2 regions of the Aeribacillus sp. FSL K6-1121 genome follow, and region 1 is predicted to be linked to the other one. Evidence: riboswitches for the same ligand, from Rfam matches in the RefSeq annotation. Region 1 holds a riboswitch; the other holds the start of a gene.
The links. Region 1 has a riboswitch for cobalamin ahead of metE (5-methyltetrahydropteroyltriglutamate--homocysteine S-methyltransferase). Riboswitches for the same ligand answer to the same signal wherever they lie in the genome.
Positions count from the first base shown of each region.

Region 2: linked by a shared signal. The riboswitch ahead of NSQ61_RS00415 (ribonucleoside-diphosphate reductase subunit alpha) and the one ahead of metE (5-methyltetrahydropteroyltriglutamate--homocysteine S-methyltransferase) in region 1 are both predicted to bind cobalamin.

Region 1 covers NZ_JBBOPS010000001.1:3,380,170-3,387,870, forward strand. Annotated here, with positions in the region: gene NSQ61_RS16515 (basic amino acid ABC transporter substrate-binding protein) at 1-585, opposite strand, end outside; gene thiM (hydroxyethylthiazole kinase) at 1,007-1,813, shown strand; gene thiE (thiamine phosphate synthase) at 1,830-2,480, shown strand; gene metE (5-methyltetrahydropteroyltriglutamate--homocysteine S-methyltransferase) at 2,680-4,977, opposite strand; cobalamin riboswitch at 5,116-5,315, opposite strand; gene nfsA (oxygen-insensitive NADPH nitroreductase) at 5,714-6,463, shown strand; gene qoxA (cytochrome aa3 quinol oxidase subunit II) at 6,957-7,701, shown strand, end outside.
Region 2 covers NZ_JBBOPS010000001.1:82,430-90,130, reverse strand. Annotated here, with positions in the region: gene NSQ61_RS00425 (globin-coupled sensor protein) at 1-1,267, opposite strand, end outside; gene NSQ61_RS00420 (Hsp20/alpha crystallin family protein) at 1,611-2,051, shown strand; cobalamin riboswitch at 2,185-2,363, shown strand; gene NSQ61_RS00415 (ribonucleoside-diphosphate reductase subunit alpha) at 2,500-4,764, shown strand; gene NSQ61_RS00410 (ribonucleotide-diphosphate reductase subunit beta) at 4,777-5,820, shown strand; gene crcB (fluoride efflux transporter CrcB) at 6,371-6,778, shown strand; gene crcB (fluoride efflux transporter CrcB) at 6,791-7,153, shown strand; tRNA gene NSQ61_RS00395 (tRNA-Pro) at 7,214-7,287, shown strand; gene NSQ61_RS00390 (AI-2E family transporter) at 7,363-7,701, opposite strand, start outside.

The DNA of each region.
Region 1 (7,701 bases):
ATCGGCCACAACTGCGTCTGCGCCTCCGTTCAGAAGTTCCATGATCGCGAGGACGTTGTCTTCAAATTTTTTAACCGTTCCATCGCCGGCAAGTATTTTTTCAGCGGCTGTCTGACCGGTTGTTCCGTTTTGGACAGCAACTTTTTTGCCTTTCAGATCAAGCGCATTTTGAATATCACTGTCTTCAGGAACTAAAATCATAAGAGTTGATTCAAAATACGGAACAGAAAAATCGTATGTTTGCTTTCTGTCTTCAGTAATGGACACAGAGGAAGCTGCCAAGTCAGCTTGTTTTCTTTGAACTTCAGCAAACATTGGATCCCATCCGGTATGTTTAATGTCTACTTTGTAACCGGCCTCTTTAGCCACAGCGTTTATGAAATCAATATCAAAGCCGACAACTTTACCTTTGTCGATATATTCAAACGGAGCGTATGCTGCGTTTGTAACAACCTTTAACGTTTCTTTCTTCTCACTGCTTGCTCCTTTATCGTCTTCAGAACCTCCTGCACCGCATGCTGAAAGTATAAGCATTAGGCTTATAAAAACAGCAAGTGCAATTATTTTGCTAAAATATTTTTTCATAAGTACCTCCTTATAAATGAATCAAAGAATGAAATTCGTTTCGACATTCACTGGTCTATTATAAATGAAAGATGTATATTCTTTCAATAACATGCATATTGATTCGAAATTATTGTTTTATTTGAAATTATATCATAAAAAGTGTCATGTTAAAATGAACAATTGCAGGCGGATAAAGAGCAAATTTTTCATGAAGAAGACGAAAATTTGGATTGTAAATAAAAAGAGAGTATAATAATTGGCAGAAATTATCATAAAAAAGCAGGTACGGAACTTTTGGCATCAACCTGAAAATACAAATTCTTCTGTCTTATCGTTCGAATTTGTTGGGGAATTACGGCAGTTGTTGGAATAATTTCTAATCCATGATGCACTTTGCAGCTTGGACAAGGTGCTTTAGCTTTCTAGAAGGAGTGAGAAAATGAATAAAGAACAATTGATTTTGGCGCTAGAAAAGGTTCGCGCCCAAAATCCTCTCGTCCACAACATTACGAATGTCGTCGTCACCAACTTTACTGCAAACGGTTTGCTGGCGATCGGCGCTTCTCCGGTTATGGCGTATGCAAAGGAAGAGGTTGCGGATATGGCGAAAATATCCGGCGCGCTCGTTTTAAATATTGGCACATTATCTCCTGAAGTAATCGAAGCAATGATCATTGCAGGAAAATCAGCGAATGAACACGGGGTTCCAGTCATTTTAGATCCTGTCGGTGCGGGCGCCACCCCTTACCGGACGGAAGCTGTTCGGGAAATATTAAAGGAGGTTCGCATCTCAGTTATTCGCGGGAATGCACCTGAAATTGCCAATGTGATAGGTGAAAAGCTTGCAATGAAAGGGGTGGATGCGGCGGATTCAGCTGCTGATCCTGTTTCGCTGGCCAAAAAAGCGGCCGAAGAGCTGAATACAGTTGCAGTCATTACCGGAAAAGAAGACGTGGCAACGGATGGGAAGACAACGTATTTGATTCAAAACGGCCATCAAATTTTAACAAAAGTTACCGGAACAGGCTGTTTATTGACTTCCATTATCGGTGCTTTTTCAGCCGTTGAAAAGGACTTTCTTGCTGCTTCAGTAGCCAGCCTCGTCACTTATGGGGTCGCTGCAGAAATCGCATTTGATTTAACGGAAGAAAAAGGTCCTGGAAGCTTTCAAATCGAATTATTGAACCAGCTGGCAAAGGTGACGGGAGACGAGTTGCTGAAAAAAGGGTCTTTTATAAAAAAATAAAGCAAAGGTGATAAACATGGCGCGAGTGTCGGCAAATAAAATGCGGGAGCTGCTAAAGGTGTATTTTATTATGGGCAGTGTAAACTGCAAAAGGAAGCCTGCTGATGTGCTTGAAGAGGCGATTGCAGGCGGAATTACGCTTTTTCAATACCGTGAAAAAGGTGCGTGGGCTTTAACAGGCGAAGAAAAATGGCGGCTTGGAAAAGAGCTGCAGGCTATTTGCCAAAAACATCACATTCCATTTATTGTCAACGATGACGTTGATCTGGCTATTGAACTAGATGCAGACGGCGTTCATATCGGGCAAGAGGATGAACCGGCTGATCTTGTCCGGAAAAAAATCGGTGACAAAATTTTAGGCGTTTCTGCACATACAATTGAAGAGGCGCAAAAGGCGGTTGTCCAAGGCGCTGATTATATCGGTGTGGGGCCAATCTTTTCTACAAACACGAAAGAGGATGCAAAAAAGCCACAAGGTCCAAAATTGATTGAAAGCATGCGCAAACAAGGGATCGACATCCCTATTGTCGGAATTGGCGGGATCAACATCGCCAACGCCGGTCAGGTGATCGCTAGCGGAGCAGACGGCATCTCCGTCATTTCTGCCATTTGTCTAGCGGATGATGTTAAGGAAAGTGCAGCTCAACTGAAGAAAGCAACGATGTGAAACATTTTTTTCAATAAGATTTTGTGGATATAAAATATTTACATATAGGATCGGCTTTTGAAAGTCGGCGAAAGGGGATTTCTTTTATAAACGTAAAAAAGGAGCGGCAAGGCTCCTTTTTTAAATGAAAGTATAGAAACTGACATTTCTGCCGGTTTTATCGGGATTTGACTGCTGAGAGAATCGGGCCATACTTTTCTTAAATTTGTGCAGCAGTTATTTTTTCTCGATAGGTTTTCGCAGCTTCGACCATGACTTTTAAAGCACTAATCGTTTCATCCACTGATCTTGTTTTTAGTCCGCAGTCAGGGTTAACCCAAAACTGGCGCACGTCAAGCACTGCTAAGGCGCGGTCGATATTTTTTGCCATTTCTTCAACGGATGGAATTCGCGGGCTGTGAATGTCATATACGCCTAAGCCAATCTCTCTTTTATATTGATACGTTTCAAAAGCATGAACAAGCTCTCCATGGCTTCGGGAAGATTCAATAGAAATGACATCCGCATCAAGGTCATCAATTGCCTCCATGATATCCTCAAATTGCGAATAGCACATATGAGTATGGATTTGTGTTTCCGGACGAACAGAGCTGGTGGCGAGCTTGAAGGCTTCAGCAGCTCCTTCGATATATTCTTTTTGTTTTGATTGTTTCAGAGGCAATCCTTCACGTAATGCAGGCTCATCAACTTGAATCATGCCTATTCCATTTTTCTCTAAAGCTAGCACTTCTTCGCGAATGGCAAGGGCGAGCTGGCGAAGAACGCTTATACGGTCGATGTCATTGCGCACAAATGACCAGTTTAGGATCGTGACAGGTCCTGTCAGCATCCCTTTAACAGGCTTGCTTGTCAGTGATTGTGCATATACGCTTTCTTTTACGGTCATCGGCTGATCAAATGCTACATCTCCGTAAATAATCGGCGGTCTCACGCATCGTGACCCGTATGATTGCACCCAGCCGTTATTCGTAACAGCAATTCCATTTAATTTTTCCCCGAAAAATTCGACCATATCGGTCCGTTCAAATTCCCCATGGACGAATACGTCTAAACCGAGCTGCTCTTGAATGTCAATCCATTTTTTTATTTCATTATTGATGACCGATTCATACTGCTCGTTTGAATATTCGCCTTTCCGCCATTTTAAGCGGATTTGCCGGATTTCTTTCGTCTGCGGAAAGCTTCCGATCGTAGTAGTTGGTAAAATCGGCAGATTCCATCTTTTTTTATGCAGTTTTTGCCGTTCGGTATAATCCAAGCGTTTCGTTGGATATGCTCCGATATTTTTGGCGGCCTCTTGAACCTTCTCATTTGTCCGAAAGGAAGAATGGATAAAATCCGTATAAGAGCGGTCATATTGTTTTAAATCATCGATCGTTCTTTTCCCTTTTGCATATTGAGCGAGTTCATTTACTTCATCCAATTTTTCATCAGCAAAGGAAAGAGCATTTTTCAATATGGACGGCAAGCTCTGTTCGTTTTGAACTGTAACAGGTACATGAAGCAAGCTGCATGAAGGCTGAATGATCAATCTATCAATATCTACATATTGCGCAAGATCATCGATTTCCTTAGCTTTCGATACTAAGGATGCTTTCCAAATGTTGCGGCCGTCGATCAAACCAGCTGCGAGAATTTTGTCTTTCGGAAAGCCGAGCGTTTTGATGTTCGACAGATTGACGCCATGATCATGTACAAAGTCCAGGCCAATTGCAGCGACAGGAAGAGACACAATTTCTTGATAATGGGTTATACTTTCAAAGTATGTTTGCAAAATGATATTTAACGAAGGAAGCGCTTTGTGGAAAGCATCGTATACCTCTTTAAACAAAGGAATCGATGAATCATCTAGCTCCTGTACAAGAATCGGCTCATCAATTTGCACCCATTTCGCACCGGCCTGAGCAAGTTCCGTCAACAATTGGACGTAAACAGGAATTAAAGCAGACAAATGTTTATGAAAATCGTGTTGATCGTATTGTTTTGCCAGCTTTAAAAAAGTAATTGGACCTAGCAAAACCGGTTTTGCTTCAATATTCAGCTCGTTTTTCGCTTCCTGAAAAAGTTCAAGCAGACGGTTCTTTACTAACGCCGGCGTTTTATTTTCAAGCTCCGGAACAATATAATGGTAGTTTGTGTTGAACCATTTGGTCATTTCCATTGCTTCTGCTTCATCAGAGCCTCTAGCCATTGCAAAATATGTTTTTAATGAAGTCGGCTCCATATGCTGGAATCTAGAAGGAATATACCCAAACATAAAAGCAGTATCGAGGACATGGTCATATAATGAAAAATCTCCGACAGGAATCAGGTCTATTCCTTTTTCCTTCTGTTTTTTCAGATTGAGAAGACGTATATCTTTTAATGTTTCCTCCAAGCTGCTTTCTGAAATGTTTCCGTTCCAAAATGATTCCAGCGCTCTTTTCCATTCTCTTCTTTCACCAATTCTTGGATAGCCAAGATTTGAACTAATTAATGTCAATAATGACACCCCCATTTGATTTGTATCTCAACACATAATAAAAACCCTCTTTTTACGCGTGAAAGAGGGAATTGTGGACTCTAACTCGTGTTGAGATACATGAAGGGCTTAAATCTCAACATGGCTTCATCACTCCTCCCTATGACGCGTAGGTGGCAGTGCATACAACAGGCAGGTCTCCTGACTTAGGATCATCGCTTTCGATCCTCCTTCCCATTTCAAAAATTGAAACAGTGGATGATGGCCAAAAGCTCCCCATCACAGTGGCGCGACCGTGTTGGAATTTCACCAATCTTCCCTTTTAAGCGCATATTGCCGACGCAATATGACGCACCTGCTGCTTGGAACACTATATGAAACTATAATTATCAGAATAGATGATTTTTTTTGTTTTTTCAATCCCTATTTTTTAGGTTCAGAAAAGTGCTGCCCTATTTTGGGAAATCAATGGACAGAAGCAGAAATTCGCATACAAATTGCGAAATGTTTATAGGGTCGTTTTTAAAATTTAATTTTTCTAATAACGTAAATTTGAAAAATTTTGTTGTTTACAATACAGGAGCGTTGTAGTGAATAGTTTGAGATACGATGGTAAAATTAGGTGCTTGGAGCCTTCACTGAAAAAGGAGCTGTAAAAAACGTATTTTTCAATACGAATCATTTGAAAGAGAAGCATTTTCATGTTAATACTTGGATTGGAAGAAGTGTGATTTTTCAAAAAATAAGTGAGACCATAGAAAGGATGATTATGTTGAACGACATTATCAAAACCATTTTAAATCACCGTTCCGTTCGTCATTTTGAGGATCGGCCTTTGACAGATGAGCAAATCCGATTAATTGTCGAATGCGCCCAAGCCGCTTCAACTTCAAGTTACATGCAAGCCTATTCCATTATCGGGGTGAAAAATATACAAACGAAAAAAAAGCTCGCTGAACAGGCAGGAAACCAAGCTTACGTAGAGAAGAGCGGACATTTATTTATTTTTTGCGCTGATTTGCACCGTCATGAAGTCATTGGTGAAATGGAAGGCAAAAATGTAGAAGATTCATTGAGGAGCACTGAAAAATTTATGGTAGCTCTCATTGATGCTGCACTGGCCGCTCAAAATGCTGCGTTGGCGGCTGAGTCAATGGGACTCGGCATTTGCTACATCGGAGGCATCCGCAATAATTTAGAAGAAGTATCGAAGCTGTTGAAAATTCCAAACAAGGTTATTCCTCTTTTTGCATTAACTGTCGGCTACCCTGCAAAAGAAACGGCGAAAAAACCAAGAATACCTTTTGAGCATATTTATCATGAGGAAGAATATAAGCAAGATCAAGAAGCATATGTGCGCGAGCTTGAACAATATAATGAAATAGTATCCAATTATTATGATCAGCGAACAAACGGGATTCGCAAAGATACTTGGACTGGTCAAATGGCTCGCATGCTTTCGAATCCGACAAGAATGTACATGAAGCAATTTGTTGAGAAAAAAGGATTGAATTTAAACTAAAGCTTCAGCTCCTATCTCGATTTTATGAAGATAGGAGCTTTATTTTTGAACAGAAAATTGTATGTAAGTCATTTATCCGAACTCTTCCTTTCAGCGTGAATTTGTTTATTTTTCCCCTGACTCGGCTGCTAACTCATTCTGCTTATTTCCTCACTTGGCAACTTGGCAAATTTAGAATGATACATCGGTTCAAGAAATCAGATGAAAACGTCATTTTTCAGCTTCTTCACGTATATCCCTCGAATACATTCCCATCAGCTTTTATTTGGAAAATATAGAGGAGATTCCCTGAAAAAACGGAATTTCTCTATATTGTGTCAGATTCGTGGCAAAAATTTTACAAAAAATTTATCGTTTCTTGACTGTTTTTTGAATTAAAGTTTATTTCGATAAAAATGTGATAAAGTTCATTTACAACTCAATTAATTTTTGAATCGATTAAGTCGGTTTTTTATGAAAATTTAAAACATTTCTGATTTGAGAGGGATCGAAAATGCCGGCACAACAACAAAAATGGTTGAACTTGTTTATGAAGGTTTTACCACTGTCATTGCTTTTTTTGTTGACAGGTTGCAGTGAACGCTTTGTTTTATTAAATCCGAAAGGACCTGTTGCAGAGGTTCAAAAGGATTTAATCCTTTGGTCAATTTGGTTTATGCTGTTTATTATTGTTGTCATCTTTGTGCTGTTTGCCGTTATTTTATGGAAATACAGGGAGAGACCGGAAAATCTTGATTATGAGCCTCCTGACCAGCACGGAAATACACTTCTGGAAATCATTTGGACAGCTATTCCTGTGTTGATTGTCATTGCATTGGCGATACCAACGGTTAAGGCGACTTTTGAGCTTGAAAAACCGCCGAAGGAATCTAGAGGAGTTGAACCAATTGTAATTCATGCGACAGCAGCCGATTGGAAATGGATTTTCAGCTATCCGGAGGAAAATATTGAAACAGTCAATTATGTCAACATTCCAAAAGATGTTCCAGTTGAATTTAAATTGACAGCTGTCGGCGGGATGAGCGCTTTATGGATTCCAGAGTTGGGCGGACAAAAATATAATATGGCTGGAATGGGAATGACTCTTTATTTGCAGGCTGATCATGTCGGTACGTTTAAAGGGCGGAATTCAAATTTTACAGGAGAAGGATTTGCCCATCAAACATTTGATGTGAACGCAATGGAAAAAGAAGATTTTTATAAATGGGTGAAAGAAACACAAGCATCAGCTCCATTGC
Region 2 (7,701 bases), 3.3 Mb from region 1:
TTAAATGTTCTGAAGTCTCATTGATTTGCGCAATGAAATTTGTTATATCATCAATGATTTCAGCAAAGTTTTCGAGTTCATTTTTCGTCTTTTCAGTTTGTTCTTTATTTTTGTCGAAGGCATACAAAATATTGTCGAAGAATTGGTTCATCTCTTTCATTCTTTGCGAACCATTGCCTGTAAGCTCTGTTACTTCCACAATAGATGAAGCGATATCGTTAATTTTCGCTCTGATTTCCTCAATTAAATTGGAAACGCCAAGCACGGAATTTTTTGTTTCTTCCGCCAGCTTTCTCACTTCACTAGCAACAACAGCGAATCCTTTCCCGTATTCCCCTGCACGCGCTGATTCAATTGCGGCATTTAGAGCCAGCAAGTTAGTTTGTTCAGCAATAGAAGTAACAATCGAGACGACATGATTAATTTTTTCAGAAGTTTGTTCAAGCGACTTTATTTTTAAAGCAATATCATCTGTCCGTTCTTTTATATTGACCATTAAACCGGAGTGAAAATTCAAGTCTTCTCTCCTTGAACTGACTTCTGCTTCGGTTGATGCCGCTGTTTCAAAACGATCAACTGCAATTAAGGCAAATTGTTTGGATCGTTCGTTAATTTTTTGTATAGCTGAATTGGCTGATTCAATAAGATCAGCAAGACGAATGGAGGTTTGGGCGATGTTTTCATGAAGCTCCTGTTTTTCCTTTTCGATTTTTTGCCGTCTTTTTAAATACTCTTCATTATATGCTTCCAACACAATTTGCTGTTCAAAGTTTAACATTTTTGCAATGGTGACCACCGCTTTATGATAATCTTCCTTCGATGGACACGCTTTCGCAACAACGGAAAAAATTGATTTCTGTAATTGCTGGAATGAACTCATGTACCAAATCGTATCTAATCCAATGCGGACGTGGGCTACAGCAATCCGCTTCATTCTTGTTATATCTTCATCTGTCAAGGATCCGCTAAACATAAGCAGCACATGTTTTTTCAATCTTTCCTTCTGCTTTTCGATCGAGCTGTATTTATTAATTATGTCAATCAAAAATTGTTCTTGATGGAGAGCATCATAAAATGCATCGATAATAAACTTTATGTTTTCTTCAATCGCATCTTTTAATATAAGAGTACAAATAAGATCATCCTTTGTCAGGCCAACCATCGCTAATTGTCTTTGATATTTTTCATCAGTCACTTCAAGTTTTACTTGTTGAAGATCTACTTGTTTTTCAAAAAGTGATGGAACTTGTTTTCTTTTTTTAAACATTGGTTGATTTCCCCTTCAAAATTCATTATTAGTGTCCATTGTATATATCGGCAATTAAAAATAGATGATCAACAATTTTTTCAATTAATTTTTAAAATTTATTCAAATTCGTTACATTCAATATTCGAAAATGAAATATTTTCTATAAAACTAAAGATTACTGTTGACGAAAAACATGTTTAAAGGCGATTATAAATAGTAAAAATCTGAAAGAGCTCTATTCCGAAATAACTTTGGATACACCGGACATTGAAAACAATAATTGGAATTTTGCTTGGTGAATATTTCTCGGTTACAACACAAATAATATTTTCTGTAAAAAAATCAAAGGAGGAACAATCATATGGCTCTCATTCCTTACGATCCTTTTTCTGAGATCAACCAATTTAGACGAAACATGAATCGCGTTTTTTCTGAAGGCTTCCCGCATTTTTTTGAAAACTTTGAGACTATGAATACCCCCCGGCTTGATATTCATGAAACTGCTAATGAAGTAATTGTTACGTGTGATTTGCCCGGCCTTGAAAAAAAGGAAGACGTTGACATTCATCTTGATCGCAACGTTCTTACGATCAGTGGCACAATTCAAAGAAGCAAAGAAGTAAAGGAAGAAGAAATGCATAGACGCGAACGGTTTATCGGGCGGTTTCACCGTGCTGTTGCATTGCCGGCAAATGTAAAAGAAGAAGAAGTGAGCGCGACATATAAAAATGGCGTTCTGGAAATCCGTATTCCAAAACAAACCGAAAACAACAAAAAGAAAATTGATATTCAGTTTCATTAATTGTTTCGTGAGGTTGCAAAATTTCAATCAGCCTCACTTTTTTATTGCAATTTTCGCCAAGTACGATTATGATGAATATATAACATCAAAAATCTATATATTGTGTAATCAAAAACAATTAAATACTATATATTGAAAACCTAACGACAAAGGTGCTGTTTTCAGCTTAAAAGGGAATCCGGTGAGAATCCGGAACTGTCCCCGCAACTGTGAGTGCTACGAAATGAATAATCCACTGTACGTTTCGTATGGGAAGGATTCAAAGTAGGATGAAGCACGAGTCAGGAGACCTGCCTTTGTCCGAACGTTTCTAATTCTTCGGGGGTTGGGAAGATGAAACGATGGTTTGAATGGAGTAGTTTCGCCTTGTAAACTGCCTCCTTTTTAATCATCGTTTGATCCGCTCAGCTTCCTGAGCGATTTTTTATTTTGATAAGGAGGATGTTTGATGAATATTACGAAAGCATTAAATCTATACGAGGTTTTTCAAAATCATTTTAACAGGAGCGATTTGGAGCTTTATCTAAGGCAGCTTGAAGAAAAGTTTCCGTCCCTTTCCTTTCATGAATACAGCGAAAGAGTGCTGACAACCTTACAATACCAGCAGATTGATGATCTTGAAAAATTTACAAACCTGCTGATTATTGAAGCTTTAGCAAACATTTCGGAAAGTGAGCCGGATTGGACTTTTTTAGCTGCACACGTATTTCTTGAAAAAATTTACCATGAAGCGAGCCAAAACAGAAATTACAACCAACCGGGCTACGGCGATTTTTATTTGTTAATCGAAACATTAACCGATCTTGGAATCTACAGCCCTCTTTTGCTAGAGCATTATTCAAAAGAGGAAATTATGGAGCTGGGAAATGCCATTGATCCTGAGAAGGACAAGCTGTTTACATACATCGGATTAAGGACCCTTTACGACCGGTATTTAGCTAAAGATTTTCATAAACGAACATTTGAGCTTCCACAGGAACGTTTTATGATCATCGCTATGACGTTAATGATGAAAGAGCATCCATCCAAACGTTTGCATCTTGTAAAGGAAGCGTATTGGGCATTGAGCCATTTATATATGACGGTTGCAACACCGACATTGGCTAATGCAGGAAAATCAGTCGGTCAGCTTTCAAGCTGCTTTATTGATACGGTAGACGACAGCCTTCAAGGCATTTATGATTCGAACACTGATATTGCCAATGTTTCTAAAAGCGGCGGAGGCATTGGAGTTTATTTAGGGAAAATCAGAAGCCGCGGAAGCGATATCCGGGGGTTCAAAGGAGTTTCATCAGGTGTCATTCCTTGGATGAAGCAATTAAATAATACGGCGGTGAGCGTCGACCAGCTCGGCCAAAGAAAAGGAGCAATTGCCGTTTATTTGGATGTTTGGCATAAAGATATTTTCGCCTTCCTTGATGCAAAATTAAATAACGGAGATGAACGGCTGCGCACCCATGATTTATTTACAGGTGTATGCATTCCTGACCTATTTATGGAGCAAGTTGAAAAGCGCGGGGACTGGTATTTGTTCGATCCCCACGAAGTTCGCAAAGTCATGGGATTCAGTCTGGAAGATTATTATGATGAAGAAAAAGGTAACGGCAGCTTTCGGGAAAAATATTTTGAGTGCGTGAATCATCCTTCCTTATCTAAAGAAAAAGTGCCTGCGATTGAAATAATGAAACGGATTATGATCAGCCAGCTTGAAACGGGAACGCCTTTTATGTTTTATCGGGATGAAGTGAATCGAAAAAACGCAAACAAGCATGCCGGCATGATTTATTGCAGCAATTTATGCACAGAGATTGCGCAAAATCAAAGTGCTACTACTGTTGAAGAACAATATGTTGAAGATGGAAAAATTGTCATTGTGAAAAAGCCCGGCGATTTCGTCGTCTGCAACCTTTCTTCCATCAACTTGGCACGGGCTGTCCCAGACAACGTTCTGGAACGTTTAATCCCTATTCAAGTGCGGATGCTGGACAACGTTATCGATTTAAATAACATTCCGGTATTACAGGCGAAGCTTACAAATGAAAAATACCGTGCAATCGGTCTTGGAACGTTTGGCATGCATCATTTATTTGCACTAAAGGAAATTACATGGGAAAGCGACGAGGCAGTCCAATTTGTCGACCAATTATATGAAAAAATTGCGTATTTAACCATTCAGTCGAGTATGGAGCTCGCAAAAGAAAAAGGCGCATACCCTCTCTTTAAAGGCTCGGAGTGGGATACAGGGCGATATTTTGAAATCCGCGGTTATACGTCAAAAAAATGGCAGGAATTAAAGGAAAAAGTGCAGACTTTTGGGATTCGCAACAGCTATTTAATGGCGGTCGCACCGAACGCATCGACCTCCATTATAGCCGGAAGCACAGCAAGCATCGATCCAATTTTCCAAAAAGTTTATTCAGAGGAAAAGAAAGACTACAAAATTCCAGTTACCGTTCCCGACTTAAATGCAAAAACGACTTGGTATTATAAATCCGCTTATTTGATCGACCAAACATGGAGCATTAAACAAAATGCGGTGCGTCAAAAACATATTGACCAGTCCATTTCGTTCAACTTTTACGTTCTAAACACGATCAAAGCGAAAGAATTGCTGGAGCTTCATTTGACTGCTTGGAAATCCGGATTGAAAACAACGTATTATGTCCGTTCGACATCAAGCGACATTTATGAATGTGAATCATGTGCAAGTTAAGGAGGAATTAATATGGAGCAAACATTAACAAAACGAATTATTATGGATCCTGATGCACCAAACCGTTCAACAGCAATAGTGAACGGAAAATGTTCCAACGTGCTCAATTGGGATGATGTCGCCTACCCGTGGGCATATCCAAAATATAAACGGATGCTTGCAAACTTTTGGACACCTTTTGAAATTAATATGGCTCAAGATGTGAAGCAATTTCCTGAGCTTTCAGAAAGAGAACAGGACGCATTTTTAAAAATTATCGGCCTCTTAGCTTTATTAGACAGCATTCAAACCGATTATGCCGGAAAAGTTGCCGATTATATTACAGACTCGAGCATAAACGCCTTAATGATTTTGCTCGCCCAGCAGGAAGTGATTCATAACCATTCATATTCGTATATTCTCTCAAGCATCGTGCCTAAAAACGTACAGGATGAAGTATTTGAATATTGGCGGAACGAACCGGTTTTAAGGAAGCGAAATGAATTTGTCACCAACGGTTATAAAGCATTTGCAGAAAATCCGAATGTGGAGAATTTGTTGAAATCGATCGTCTTTGATGTCATACTGGAAGGTTTATTTTTCTATTCCGGTTTCGCATTCTTTTATAATTTAGCCAGAAACCAAAAGATGGTAGCCACTAGCACGATGATTAACTACATTAACCGTGATGAACAAATACACGTAGGTTTGTTTGAAAAAATTTTCAAAGCGGTGCTGAAGCAATATCCTGAATATGATACAGATGAACTGAAACAATTCGTTTCGAAAACATTTCTGAAAGCAGCCGAGCTGGAAATCGAATGGGCCGGTGTAATTATCGGCAATGACATTGAAGGCCTGCATTTAAAAGATGTGGAGAGCTATATTAAATTTTATGCGAATTTCCGTGCCAATCAGCTGGGATTCGAACGTCCTTTTGAAGGCTATCGGACAAATCCTTTGAAATGGATACGGGCTTACGAAGAAGTGGACTTAGGAAAATCAGACTTCTTTGAACAAAAATCGAGACAATATACAAAAGTCAACACAATTGATAACGGCTTTGATGAGCTGTAAAAATTTACGTTCTCATGATAACGGGCAGCAGAGACTGCCCGTTTTTTTATCTGCTGCCAAACCAAAAGGAATGCTATGAATGAATTTTTCGATAAGCAAATACTTTCTTTTAAAAGAGCTTATCTTTTTGGGAACCTAAGCATCCCATTTTTCCATGCCATGGTATAATATGTGCGGAGGGGATCTATGTTAAAATCAACCTTGATCATAATGTCAATTTTGTTAGTAACAATTCATTTCGCTATTCTATATTTTTGGATGTTTGATTGGCAAAAATTAGCTACAAAAACAGGCTTTATAAGTTGGTTTGCCTCGATTCTATTAGGCATCTTTGTATATTTTTCTTTTCAAACTTTCAGCAGATGCGACAAAGCTGCTGTCGTCATCAGAAACATATTGTTATGTTCAACTTTACTGACCATCTTTTTAGCTTGTATTGCGTTCATTATAGAAGCAATTACAAAGGCGATGCCCTAAAAAAAGAAATATAGTTTTCACGATATTGGCTAAAAAGAACTATGTTGTTTTCCACCATTGCGAGGTGAATATAATGATTTATTTATTAGTCGGTTTGGGCGGGATAGCAGGTGCCTGCCTTCGATACAGTGTCGGCCTATGGACTTCCAGCTTTTGGACCGGATCTTTCCCAGCAGCGACACTTTTAGCCAATTTGGCTGGAAGTTTTCTTTTAGGATGGTTGACTGAATATGTATTTAAAATAAAAGGATTTCCTCCCCATTTTGCCACAGCGATCGGTACTGGCTTAATCGGGTCATTCACAACATTTTCAACTTTTAGTTTTGAGAACATTCAATTGATGATTGCCGATAAATGGGAAACAGCCATTATGTATACATTGTCAAGCTTAATAGGCGGTTATTTATTTGTTTCATCTGGTTATCATCTTGGCCGAAAAATGCTTTCCCAGCACAACGCACGAACGGCCGGTCATGAATAGGAGTGAAGAGTAATGCTTTTCAACTTTATCGTTGTAGGAATCGGAGGTTTTTTAGGAGCTAATGCCCGCTTGATCGTCACCAATTGGATTAAAAAGAAAAGCAATATGAAGTTCCCTGTCGCGACATTTATTATCAATGTCAGCGGATCTTTCCTGCTCGGCCTTTTGATCGGCATGAATATTTCAGAAGCATATCTACTGTTATTTGGAACAGGATGTTTAGGAGCCTTTACCACCTTTTCTACGTTTCAGCTTGAAAATAAACAGCTGTTAACAGAAAAACAAAAAACAGTGTCCATTTGCTATTTTCTTTCAAGCTATGCGTTCGGTCTTTTGTTTGCCTTTCTCGGCTTCCAACTAGGCGCTATATTTTAAAAACTTATTTGAATCATATTGTCATGGTTTGATTTTTTCTTTATAATACAGATTGTCCAGCGGGATGTAGCTCAGCTTGGTAGAGCACCAGCATGGGGTGCTGGGGGTCGCAGGTTCGAATCCTGTCATCCCGACTCTGTAAACCTCCTAAATCATCATTTAAAACCAAAAACGCCGCTTGAGCTTTTTCAAGCGGCTTATATTTTGAATTACGTCTTTTTAATCCCTTTCCTCAGTTTAATTAATTTATATAAGTTAATCACAACCGTTTTGGTTACAGCATATGTTGGAACAGCCAAAATCATCCCCAAAATTCCCGCGATATTTCCTGCAACAAGCAACAAAATAATAATGGTCAACGGATGTGTATCAAGCCTCTTGCCGATAATAAACGGAGAAATCACATTCCCATCAATTTGCTGAACAATTGTCACGACAATAATCGCAAGAAGTGCTTTAAAAGGCGAATCAAGCAAGCCGACAATAACGGCTGGAGCAGCTCCAATAAACGGACCTAAATACGGAATAATATTGGTGATTGCCACAGT